3 regions of the Janthinobacterium sp. P210005 genome follow, and region 2 is predicted to be linked to each of the others. Evidence: predicted binding sites of a transcription regulator. Region 2 holds the regulator's gene; each other region holds the start of a gene.
What was found. The regulator HrcA, encoded in region 2, represses chaperone genes, less so after heat shock. The targets are predictions, from matches to a motif close to TTAGCACTCNNNNNNNNNGAGTGCTAA.
Positions count from the first base shown of each region.

Region 1: a site for HrcA is predicted at 2,176-2,202, ahead of groES (co-chaperone GroES). Genes of this name have one in related genera too.
Region 3: a site for HrcA is predicted at 1,139-1,165, ahead of rpoH (RNA polymerase sigma factor RpoH). Genes of this name have one in related genera too.

Region 1 covers NZ_JAZARC010000006.1:260,324-264,389, forward strand. The annotation lists gene groL (chaperonin GroEL) at 1-1,592, opposite strand, end outside; gene groES (co-chaperone GroES) at 1,643-1,933, opposite strand; gene VPH40_RS23050 (hypothetical protein) at 2,458-3,204, shown strand; gene VPH40_RS23055 (DUF904 domain-containing protein) at 3,334-3,624, shown strand; gene VPH40_RS23060 (cell division protein ZapA) at 3,624-3,935, shown strand; RNA gene ssrS (6S RNA) at 3,990-4,066, shown strand, end outside.
Region 2 covers NZ_JAZARC010000003.1:510,588-514,653, forward strand. The annotation lists gene VPH40_RS16030 (outer membrane protein assembly factor BamE) at 1-194, opposite strand, end outside; gene fur (ferric iron uptake transcriptional regulator) at 391-822, shown strand; gene hrcA (heat-inducible transcriptional repressor HrcA) at 871-1,887, opposite strand; gene VPH40_RS16045 (HAD family hydrolase) at 1,990-2,715, opposite strand; gene VPH40_RS16050 (hypothetical protein) at 2,961-3,560, shown strand; gene VPH40_RS16055 (hypothetical protein) at 3,564-4,066, shown strand, end outside.
Region 3 covers NZ_JAZARC010000008.1:214,453-218,518, reverse strand. The annotation lists gene ftsX (permease-like cell division protein FtsX) at 1-912, shown strand, start outside; gene rpoH (RNA polymerase sigma factor RpoH) at 1,330-2,223, shown strand; gene VPH40_RS26445 (hypothetical protein) at 2,314-2,580, opposite strand; gene VPH40_RS26440 (hypothetical protein) at 2,759-3,211, shown strand; gene VPH40_RS26435 (antibiotic biosynthesis monooxygenase family protein) at 3,215-3,562, opposite strand; gene VPH40_RS26430 (cytochrome P450) at 3,559-4,066, opposite strand, start outside.

The sequences.
Region 1 (4,066 bases), on a different contig from region 2:
CCGCCGCCTGCTTTGTCGTCAGCGATTTCGCAGACCATGCAGTCGGTCGTCAGCATCAGCGAAGCGATCGAAGCGGCGTTTTGCAGCGCCGAACGGGTCACTTTGGCTGGGTCCAGGACGCCCATTTCAACCATGTCGCCATACGTGCCGTTGGCAGCGTTGTAGCCGTAGTTGCCCGAGCCAGCCAGTACGGCTGCCACGACGACCGAAGCTTCTTCGCCAGCGTTTTGCACGATCATGCGCAGTGGCTCTTCCATTGCGCGCAGGACGATCTTGATACCAGCGTCTTGATCAGGATTGTCGCCCTTGACCGTGATGTTGGCGCGTGCGCGCAGCAGGGCTACGCCGCCGCCTGGCACGATGCCTTCTTCCACGGCAGCGCGGGTTGCGTGCAGTGCATCTTCAACGCGGGCTTTTTTCTCTTTCATTTCGACTTCGGTGGCTGCGCCAACCTTGATCACGGCAACGCCGCCAGCCAGTTTGGCGACGCGCTCTTGCAGTTTTTCACGGTCGTAGTCCGAGGTCGCTTCTTCGATCTGTACGCGCACTTGTTTCACGCGTGCTTCGATCGAGGCAGCTTCGCCGGCGCCATCGATAACGATGGTGTTTTCCTTGCCCACTTCGATGCGTTTCGCTTGGCCCAGTTCGGCCAGGGTCACTTTTTCCAGGGTCAGGCCGACTTCTTCAGCGATCACTTGGCCGCCGGTCAGGACAGCGATGTCTTCCAGCATGGCTTTGCGGCGGTCGCCGAAGCCAGGGGCTTTCACTGCGCAAGTTTTCAGGATGCCGCGGATGTTGTTCACAACCAGGGTCGCCAGCGCTTCGCCTTCGATGTCTTCTGCGATGATCAGCAGTGGACGGCCAGCTTTTGCGACTTGTTCCAGTACCGGCAGCAGGTCACGGATGTTCGAGATTTTCTTGTCGCACAGCAGGACGAATGGGCTGTCCAGTACGGCAACTTGTTTCTCTGGGTTGTTGATGAAGTATGGCGACAGGTAGCCGCGGTCGAACTGCATGCCTTCAACGATGTCCAGCTCGTCGTTCAGTGACTTGCCGTCTTCTACGGTGATGACGCCTTCTTTGCCGACTTTTTCCATCGCTTCAGCGATACGCTCGCCGATCGAGTAGTCCGAGTTCGCCGAGATCGCGCCAACTTGGGCGATTTCCTTGGTCGTGGTGCAAGGACGGGCGATTTTCGCCAGTTCTTCGACGGTGGCTGCAACAGCCTTGTCGATACCGCGCTTCAGGTCCATCGGGTTCATGCCGGCGGCAACGAACTTCATGCCTTCGCGCACGATGGCTTGTGCCAGCACGGTCGCGGTGGTGGTGCCGTCGCCGGCGTTGTCGCTGGTGCGGGAAGCAACTTCCTTGACCATTTGCGCGCCCATGTTCATGAGCTTGTCTTTGAGTTCAACTTCTTTCGCTACCGATACACCATCCTTGGTGACGGTAGGGGCGCCGAACGAGCGCTCCAGGACCACGTTGCGGCCTTTCGGGCCCAGCGTTACTTTGACTGCGTTGGCGAGGATGTTGACGCCTTCGACCATCTTGGCGCGCGCTGCGTCGCCGAATACTACTTCTTTAGCTGCCATGTTCAATTCTCCTGAGTTTCGGGATGTATCTGTCTACAACGTGGAAACAATTACTTGACGACGATCGCCATGATGTCTTCTTCGCGCATGACCAGCAGCTCATCGCCGTCAACTTTGACGGTTTGGCCGGCGTACTTGCCGAACAGGACGCGGTCGCCCACTTTGACATCCAGAGGACGGACTTTGCCGTCGTCGAGAATCTTGCCATTGCCTACGGCAAGGACTTCGCCTTGATCCGGTTTTTCAGCAGCTGCATCAGGAATGATGAGGCCGGACGCAGTTTTGGTTTCCTGGTCGAGGCGTTTGACGATGACGCGATCGTTCAATGGGCGCAGATTCATACAAAACTCCTTAAAGTTCAATGGATAAGTGTTGCTAAATGAATACATGCCTGGCGCAGCGCCAGGCGTGCTTTCAGTGACCGCCGTTGAAAGCAGCCCGCAACGGTCAAGCAAACCCCATGGCATCGAGTGCGTGCCGGCGCTGGGCAGTGGTGGCATCGCGGCGTCGCCCGCCGCGTAGCGTTCCCTGCTGTTGTCCGGCATGCACCATCATGTCCTGAGGATTGCTACGAAAGAGTTTGTTAGCACTCTCTACTAACGAGTGCTAATTATAGGGACGGTAGGGGGCTTATTCAAGGGGAACATATAGATAGATGCTGAGCAGAGCCTGCATCTACACAGGGTTTGCGCCAGCACAAGCCTCGTTCCCGGGCGTCAGCAACAGGCGCGACTCTAGCATGTCGTTCGGAGAGGGGGTGTTCCTGTACGCACAGGAAACAGAGTTTGACTATGAAATTTGATAAGATGATTGCAATTGCATATCAATATCGCCACATATCACCGCTCGCGCCAGAAAGAACACCATGCCATTCCCGCTTTCCCGTCCCGCCCTGCGCCTGCTGGGTGCCACCGTCATCGGCTTCGCCTGCCTGGGCAATGCCGCCGCGCAAACGCCCACCATCGTCGATGAAATCACCGTGGCGGCCCTGACCCCGCTGGAAAAGGACATGCTGCTCAATGACTTGTTCAACGACTTGAACAAGGATGACGACGACCAGGAAGCCCATGTGTGGGACAACGGCGGCAACCGCGGCGTGCTGGTGAAAGTCACGTATAACTTCAGCAATTCCGGCATGACGGAGCACAGCCTGAAGGCGCACGTCTGCCGCGACCTGAAATTCGTCGTCACGGCGGGCGGCAAGTCGCAGGACCTGAGCCGCCGCACCTGTTCGCAAAACAGCGGCAACTGGGATGTGCAGGGCAAGGATCCGGCGCCCGTCGTGTATCCGCCATTCCTGTCCGACGTGACCATCGCCAAGCTGAATGCCAAGGAAAAACAAGCCTTGCTGACGGCTGCCGTGCGCACCTTGAAGGATGAAGAGGATGGCAAGACGCGCCAGTGGAGCAACAAGGGCCTGGGCAATGCGGTGCCGCTGGCAGTGCGCCTGACGCCCTCGGGAACGGACGCCAAACCTGGCAGCTACCGCAGTACTTGCCGCGACTTGACGATGGTGCTTGACGGCAAGAGTGGACAACAGACGCTGACGCGCCGCTCGTGCGAAAACCGCTATGGCGGACTGGATATCGAACCCGATTACGTCGACGAGTAAAACGCCGCCATCGCGGCGCTGGCGGATGCGTGCAGATGGCGAAAAGCGCCGGAAAAAGCGTGTATTGTCCGCCAACTGCCCTTCATTGATGTAAATATGTGTGACAGCGGCGTGATTCGATTGACGCCCATGGAGCGTCCGCCCTATAGTGGCGGGATGATTTCCGAATTCAACGAATTATCCGACAAAATAGGTCTGCTGGCCGAAATGACCCATGCGCTGCGCCGTGAAAACGCGCAATTGCGCAAGGACAATGCCGCGCTGGCCGCCGACAACGCCCTGTACGTGCAACGCATGCGCGAGGCGCAGGAGCGGGTGGAAGCGTTGCTGGAAAAAATTCCCGAACTGGTGCAAGCTGGCCTGGAGCAAGCCGCTTCGGAAGCGGGCGCCTATATTGCCGAGAACGAGAAGGAAGCGTAATGCCGCGTGTCGATGTCAATATCATGGGCCAGTCCTACAGCATGGTGTGCCGCGACGGCGAAGAGCGCGCGCTGCGCGAAGCGGCGATCTATCTCGATAGCAAAATGAAAGCCATCCGCGACGCGGGCAAGGTCAAGGGCAACGATCGCATCGCCGTGCTGGCCGCCCTGGGCGTGGCTGCGGAATTCCTGTCCGTGAAGTCGCCGCAAGGTCCGCTGTCGGAATTGACGATACTGGAAGTGAAGCAGAAAATCTCGGCCATGCACACAGTATTGGATAGTGCTCTGACGCCCCAGGAAAACCTTTTTTAAGCGCGTACGCGACGATTTGTCTTTGCGATGCGCGATCAAAGGAGTAAACTTGGGTCTACCCTGCGGTGTTCGCGATTGCCATATATTCCTTGAACCATTTATGCGCATCGGTTGCGAATTTTGTTTGATGG
Region 2 (4,066 bases):
ACAAAGTTGCCTTGTTGAATGTCAGGACGGTAGGGCGAGAAAAACCACATGAATTTTTGCAGCGGCGTAATGGTGGTCGTTTGTGCGCCCTGTTCGGGAACCAGTTCCTTGCCTTCTTTTTGAGCAGCTGCCGGCTTTTCGCCCAGGATGCCACGGTTGGCGCAGCCGGACATGGCCAGCGCGACACAGACCATGCCTGCCAAGACTGGTGCTCGAAATGGAATACGGTGCCAGAGAGATGGCAATACAGCCGGTGTTACGCGCATAAATGACCTCAATTGGATGAACAAAACGCCAGGAGTGACCGGCCCGCCAAAAAAAAGCATATTTTGGCACTCCCCGACAAAACGCTATATGATAAAGCACCTGACCCACATACGAGCAACAAACATGAGTAACAATCCTAGTGATCTCAAGGCAAGCGGCCTGAAAGCCACCCTGCCACGGCTGAAGATACTCGATATCTTCCAGAGTAGCCCGGTACGCCACCTGACCGCGGAAGACGTCTACAAGATTCTGCTGGCCGACAATATGGATGTCGGTTTGGCAACTGTCTATCGCGTCCTGACGCAATTCGAACAGGCCGGCTTGCTCAATCGCAACCATTTTGAAACCGGCAAGGCGATTTTCGAGCTCAACGAAGGCTCCCACCATGACCACCTGGTGTGCCTCGACTGTGGCCGGGTCGAAGAATTCTTCGACGAAGACATCGAAGTGCGCCAGCAAAAGGTCGCCGAAGAGCGCGGCTTCAAGATTGCCGAACACGCTTTGGCCATCTACGGCAACTGCATCAAGACGGCTTGCCCGCACAAAACAGCCTGACCACAGCTGGCCTCTCCCATGGGGCGGCCAGCGCACCAGGCAGTACGATCAATGATGGCTCAGCGCGCTTGACAGCAGCTTGGCCGTGATATCGACGATCGGGATGACGCGCTCGTAAGCCATGCGCGTCGGCCCGATCACTCCCAACGTTCCCACGATCTTGCCGTTGACTTCATACGGCGCCGTCACCACGCTCATCTCATCCATCGGCACCAGGTTCGATTCGCCGCCGATAAAAATCTGCACGCCCGTCGCCTTGCTCGACACGTCGAGCAGCTGCATCAAGCCCGTTTTTTGCTCGAACATGTCGAACATCTGGCGCAGCGAATGCATGTTCGACGACAGATCGCTCACGCTGAGCAAGTTGCGCTCGCCGGAAATCACCATGTCATCGCTATGGTCGGCCATCGCTTCGCTGCCCGCTTCCACGGCCGCCTGCATCAAACTGCCCATATCGTCGCGTAACTGGCGCAATTCGCCCTGCAGGCGCACGCGCACGGCGTCGAAGGACAGGCCGCCATAATTCTGGTTGATGTAATTGGCTGATTGCACCAGTTGCGCCGGCGTATAGTCGGCCTCCGTCAGCAATAAACGGTTCTGCACGTCGCCGCCAGGCGCGACGATGACGAGCAGGATGCGTTTTTCCGACAGGCGCAGGAATTCGATTTGCTGGAACACGGATTCGCGGCGCGGACTGAGCACGACGCCGGCAAATTGCGACAGCGACGACAGCATCTGCGCCGCGTTGGCGATGGTTTTTTGCGGTTGCGGCGTCTGCAGGCGCATGCGCGATTCCACCAGGTGCTCGTCCAGGTGCCGCACGGTCAGCAAGGTGTCGACAAAGATGCGGTAGCCGCGCGGCGTGGGGATGCGTCCGGCCGAGGTGTGCGGACTGGACACATAACCGAGCTCTTCCAGGTCGGCCATGATGTTGCGGATCGTGGCCGGCGACAGGTCCAGGCCGGAAATTTTCGACAAGGCGCGCGAACCGACCGGCAGGCCGTCGGCGATATATCGCTCGACCAGGGCTTTCAGCAGTGTTTGGGCACGTGTATCGAGTTGCATGGTGTTTTATTTAGGCAAGTATTTTGTTAAGCAAGCGGCAACGAAAGCGGCCGAACGTGCATCAACAGCGCCTATTATGCACGTTCGCCCGGCCTGCGGCGATCAATCTTCCAGTTGCCCTTGCAGCCACAGCAACAATTCATCAAAGTTGGCGCAGATGGCGTCGGGCTGCACGCCGGCCGCCAGGTGCGCATCGCTGCCCTTGCGGTTCATCCAGACGGCGCGCATGCCCGCCCCCTGCGCTCCCGTCACGTCGAAATACAGGTCGTCGCCCACATACACGGCTTCATGGGGCGCGACGTCCAGCGCGGCGCAAGCTGCCAAGAAAATGCTGGCGTCGGGCTTGGCCACGCCAAAATCGCTGGCGGCGATCGATACCTTGAAATGCTGCGCCAGGCCGATAATGTCAAGGTCCGCATTGCCATTCGAGATCGAACCGACCAGCATGCGCTGGCGCATCCAGGCCAGGCCCGGCAAGACGTCGTCATACGGCTGGACGCGGTTGCGCGCGGCCAGGAATTGCAGGATGGCGCCGTCGACCAGGGCGGGATCCTCGCCGGCAGCCTCGAAGGCGGCCAGCAGGCCCGCGCGGCGCAACTCGATCAGGTTGCCATGGAAATGCGGTTGTTCCTTGAGCATGGCCAGGCGGTGCTGGCGCAGCACCTCGATGGAAAACTGCCGCGCCACCTTGGGCGCATGCGTGGCCAGCCAGTCGTGCAGCAGGGTTTCCGCGGCGGCGATCACGGGCGCGATGGGCCACAAGGTATCGTCGAGGTCGAACAGGATGGCCTTGGGCGGCACGGCGGGTTTTACAGGGGCAAGGGACATGGGACTCACAATGGGATGCTGCGTCACGTTGCGCAGGGTGCGTCTATTGTCGCACCGATCGACGCCGCCGGCATGGCTGCGCCCCCGTGAAATGGGGCCGGGCCAGCGCTTCCCGGCGAAAAATTGTTACAGGGTGATACAAGGCAAGGTCATCCAGCTTGCCAGATAGACTAAAATAGGCGCCATTCCAATGCGGCGCCAGCGTCCGCGTTGCGCTACCCAACTTAATTCGTTTTGGAGAATGTATGAAAAATTTGTACCTGCGCTCGATGCTGGCGGCGGCTTGCGCCGTCACCCTGGCAGCCTGCGGCGGCAGCGGCGGCAACCTGTATCTGCAAGTCTCAGTCAGCGGCCTGGCCAAGGATGGCCTGATTCTCCTGAATGACGGGGAACGCTTGCCGGTTCCTGTGGGCCAGGGCACCGTCGTCTTCACCAAGCTGGTCAAGAACGATGACCGCTACAATATTACCATCGCGGAACAGCCCAAGGGCGCCGTTTGCACCATCGCCAATGGCGCCGGCAAGGCATCGAGCTATTCCGTGAACACGGCCTTGGTGAGCTGCACAACCAACAGCTACCCGCTGAATGGCACGATCACAGGCCTGAGCGCCGATGGCTTGCGCCTGGTGATGGGCCCCAAAGGCATCACCCTATCGGCTGGCGCCACCGCCTACACATTCACTTCGGTAGCTGACGGCGCCCCGTACGGTATTTCCATACTGACTCAGCCAACGGGCCTGACGTGCCGCTTCCAGGGTTCAAAGAGTACCGACGCCAGCGATACGGTCGGCACGATGGGCTCTGCCGCCACGACCGCGGCCACACTTGACTGCACGCCGCAGTAATCCTTGCGATCCGTCACCTATTTTTTGGAGAAATACATGAAGTTATCTTGCTTGCGCCCACTCGCCGCGCTGCTGCTGACCCTGGGACTGGCCGCTTGCGGCGGCAAGGCCTCGTATGAGGTCGGCGGAACGATCTTTGGCTTGACCAATGAAGGGCTGATCCTGGCAAATGGCAGCGACACCCTCCCGGTTCCTGCGGGCAAAACGTCGTTCACTTTTATCAAGCGCATCGACTATGGCACCGACTACAACATCACCTTCAACAAACAACCGGCCCACATGACTTGCAGCATCAGCGGCGGTTCCGGCTCGGCTGGTCATTACATCAATATTAGCGCCGCTGTTACTTGCTTGCAAAACAAATATACCGTGGGCGGCACGATTTCCGGCCTGACCGTGGATGGCCTGGTGCTGATTAACGGTAGCACAATAACAACGGTGGCCAAGGACACCACGACGTTTACCATGGCCGGCCCAGTCGACTATGGCGACACCTATGCCGTCAG
Region 3 (4,066 bases), on a different contig from region 2:
TGGTTCCGTCAACATCGCTTCGCCCTCGGTTCGGCGCTGATTCACTTGCGCAAGTCGCCGGGCGGCTTCCTATTGAACGTGCTCGTCGTCGCCATCGCCCTGTCGCTGCCGTTCGCCGGCTTGACCATGCTCGACAATGTCCGCCCCATGTCGGAACAGATGTCGGTCGACCCGGAAATCAGCGTCTTCCTGAAGATCGACACGCCGCGCGAGCAAGCCGTGGGCCTGGCCGGCGCCATGCGCAAGATTGTCGGCGAGCAAAAGGCGAAGATCGTCTTCATCCCGCGCGAACAGGCGCTGGACTCGCTGAAAAACAAGAACGGCCTGGCCGATGTGCTGAGCACCCTGGGCGACAATCCCTTGCCCGACAGCTATGTGCTGAAACTCGACGCCTTCAGCAGCGCCAGCGAAGCGCAGGATGTCGATGCCGTGGCGGAACAGCTGCGCCACTTGCCCGGCGTGGAATCGGCGCAAGTCGATTCGGCCTGGGTCAAGCGCCTGGCGGCCCTGCTGGGCGTGCTGCGCCTGGTGCTGTTGCTGCTGGCCATTACCCTGGGCGTGGCCGTGATCGCCGTCGTCTTCAATACCATCCGCCTGCAAGTGATGCAGCAGCGCGATGAAATCAGCATCTCGAAATTGATCGGTGCGACGGACACCTTCATCCACCGTCCCTTCTATTACACGGGCGCCCTGCTGGGCTTGTGCGCCGGTGCGCTGGCCTTGGGCGCCGTGGCGCTGGCCTTGCAGCCGCTCAATACGGCGATTGCCGAGTTTGCCCGTTTGTACGCGTCCGAATTCCAGCTGGTGCCGCTGGCGCCGCTGCCGATGGCCGGCTTGCTGGCCGTCAGCGCCGGCCTGGGCCTGATCGGCGCCTTCCTGTGCGTGCAGCGCCACCTGGCGCGCCTGAACTGATCTTCTTTCCCATGGCGGCGCCTCCGGTGCCGCCATGCGCCCTCCCCATACTGCTGTTATCTTGATATTAAGCAAGTATTCTTAAGGTTCGCTTCAGCCAGAGGCCGTAGACTGGCTACGTTGTCGTGAAGCGGCCTGTAGTGCTGTTCAGATCGCTATTCAGACATATTTATCAGGCATTCATTCGCCATAGCATTTAGGCTATCAGATCGATTAAATGTGCTGATTGGCACTCTCAAGCAGAGAGTGCTAATATAGGGACATACCAACAGCAGAACCGCCATGGACGCCAGATCAAGATGGTGCCGCGATCTGCAAAGTGCAAGACCGAATACGCAAAAACGACGATACAAGCTGCCACGTCGCGTGACGTGGCCAACTGGAACAAAGCAAGACTACGAGGGAGAAAACATGACTATGATGTCCGCAACGTCCGCATTGGTTCCGACCAAAAGTAATGCGCTGGGCCTCGGGTTCACTGGCAATCTGGGCAATATCGACGCCTATATTTCGGCCGTGAACCGCCTGCCCATGTTGACCCACGACGAAGAAATTTCGCTGGCGACACGCCTGCGCGAAAAAAATGACCTGGCCGCCGCGCAAGAACTGGTGCTGTCGCACCTGCGCCTGGTGGTCTCGATTGCCCGCGGCTACCTGGGCTATGGCTTGCCGCACGCCGACCTGATTCAGGAAGGCAATATCGGCTTGATGAAAGCCGTGAAACGTTTCGATCCGGACCAGGGCGTGCGCCTGGTGTCGTACGCCATGCATTGGGTGAAAGCCGAGATGCATGAGTACATCCTGAAAAACTGGCGCCTGGTCAAGGTCGCGACGACGAAGGCGCAGCGCAAGCTGTTCTTCAACCTGCGCAGCCACAAGACGGGCCTGGATGCGATGACGCCGAAGCAGATCGATGCGCTGGCCAAGCTGCTCGACGTGAAACGCGAAGAAGTGATCGAGATGGAAACGCGTTTGAGCGGCCGCGACATTGCTCTGGAATCGCCGACCGACGATGAAGACGACAAGTTTTCGCCGATCGCCTACCTGTCGTCGGAGCAAAGCGAGCCGACCAAGGTGCTGGAAGCGGAACAAGTGACGCGCCTGCAATCGGAAGGCCTGGAAACGGCCCTGTCCAAGCTGGACGCCCGTTCGCGCCGCATCATCGAAGCGCGCTGGCTGGCCAACGACGACGGTTCCGGCGCCACCCTGCACGCGCTGGCGGAAGAGTTCGGCGTATCGGCCGAGCGCATCCGCCAGATCGAAGTGGCGGCGCTGAAAAAAATGAAGGGCGCCCTGGCGGCCTACGTGTAATCGCCAGCAATGCCGCAATGTAAAAGGCGCCGCAAGGCGCCTTTTAGTTTTACTACTTGATGTTTATCAACAGATAAACATGGCAGCCCGTTAAGCTGCAGCCAGGCCCTTGCTGATCAATTCAGCAACGACTTCATTCAGATCCGCGCCGCGCTCCTTGGCCAGGGTCTGCAATTGCAAGACCAGATCGCTGTTCAGCTTGACGGCGAATGGCACCAGGCCCAGGGCCTGGTCGCGCTTGCGCTGTTCGCGGCGGTCGACGACCACCGCTTCCTTACCGAATGCACCGGCGCCGGGAACATTCATCTTTCCCATCAGTTTCTTGGCATCGCTTTTGGCCAGGTCGGTTTTTTTCATGGTTGTTTCCTGATTTTCAAAACAGCCATTCTACGCAGTAATCGGCGCGCCGCGTGGCTCGCGCCTCAATTCATCGGCAGCACGCCAATAGTGCGCCGGAAAAATATCATTTTGTTACTATCATTTTATCCCACGCGTGAACAAGCACGCCGGGGACGCACCACCTGAAAGGAAAAACATGTCTACTCTGAACCGCTCTTACCGCACCGTGCTGCTTCCCCTGTTCTTCGCCTGCCTGGCCATGCTGGCGGGCTGCGGCGCGGCCGGCAGCGCCGGCGACGCGGAAAACACGCCGCGCAGCGTCACCCATGTGCTTTCGCCGGGCGAACAGGTGGCCATCACGGCCACCGATACCCTGAAACTCGAACGCGTCAACGACAGCCGCTGCCGCAAAGGCGCCGTGTGCGTGTGGAAAGGTTACGTCAGCTACAGTTTCAGTCTGCTCAACAGCGCGGGCGCGACCGACATCGTCCTGTCCGAGTCCATGCCCGGCGCCGCCAGTTCCGTCACCGTCAACCACCTGACGTTCACCTTGCTCGACGTCGACCCGGCCACGCCGCCGGCCCTGAATGCGGCCGAGCCCACCTACCGGGTCAAGGTGAAAATCACCCAGGGCGCGCTGCCCCGCTGATGGCTAGGCATCGTGGCGCCGCTGGCTGTCTTCGGGCGCCTGCTGCCGCTCCAGCATGCCGTAATCGCGCACGACGGCGGCAATGCGCAGCCGGTAATCGTCGAACACGCCGTGCCGGCCGGCCGATTGCGCCGCGCGGTGCGCTTCCAGCTGCCGCCACTGCGCCAGCGCCGCCTCGTCGCGAAAGAACGATAGCGAGAGCAGTTTTCCTGGCTCGCTCAGGCTGCTGAAGCGCTCGATGGAAATGAAACCGTCCACTTCATCGAGCAGGGGCCGCAGGGACGCCGCCAGGTCCAGGTACTGCTGGCGTCCTGCGGCGCTGGGCCAGACCTCGAAAATCACGGCAATCATGCGTTTTCTCCTTGCGCAAACACGGGGATGCGGGCGTTCAGCGACGGCAGATAACGCCACGCCAGCGGCAAGCTTTCCAATGCCCCGGCCCACGCCTGCAGGCAGGCCGTGGCGATGGCGAGCGCGATGGCCTGGCCCGGGCAGGCGTGGCGGCCATGGCCGAAGCCCGACTCCGCCTGGCCGGCGCTGGCCAGCACGACGAGGATCATCTGCCCGGCCGGCACGCGTACGCCATTGCACTCCGCGTCTTCCGCCGTGTAGCGGCGCGTGTTGTGGATGGCGGGATCGCGCAGGCTGACTTCGCGCAGCATGGCCGGCCACAGCTCGGGCGCGGCACTCAATTGCGTGGGCAACTCCGGCTGCGCGCGCAAGGCCACGATGGCATTGCCCAGCAAGCCGGCCGTGGCGTCGCACGTCTGCGACAGCAAGCCCACGAGGTTAGCCAGCACGCCGCCCGACGCTTGCCAACCCAAGGCATCCGCCTCGGCCACGATGGCGGCCAGC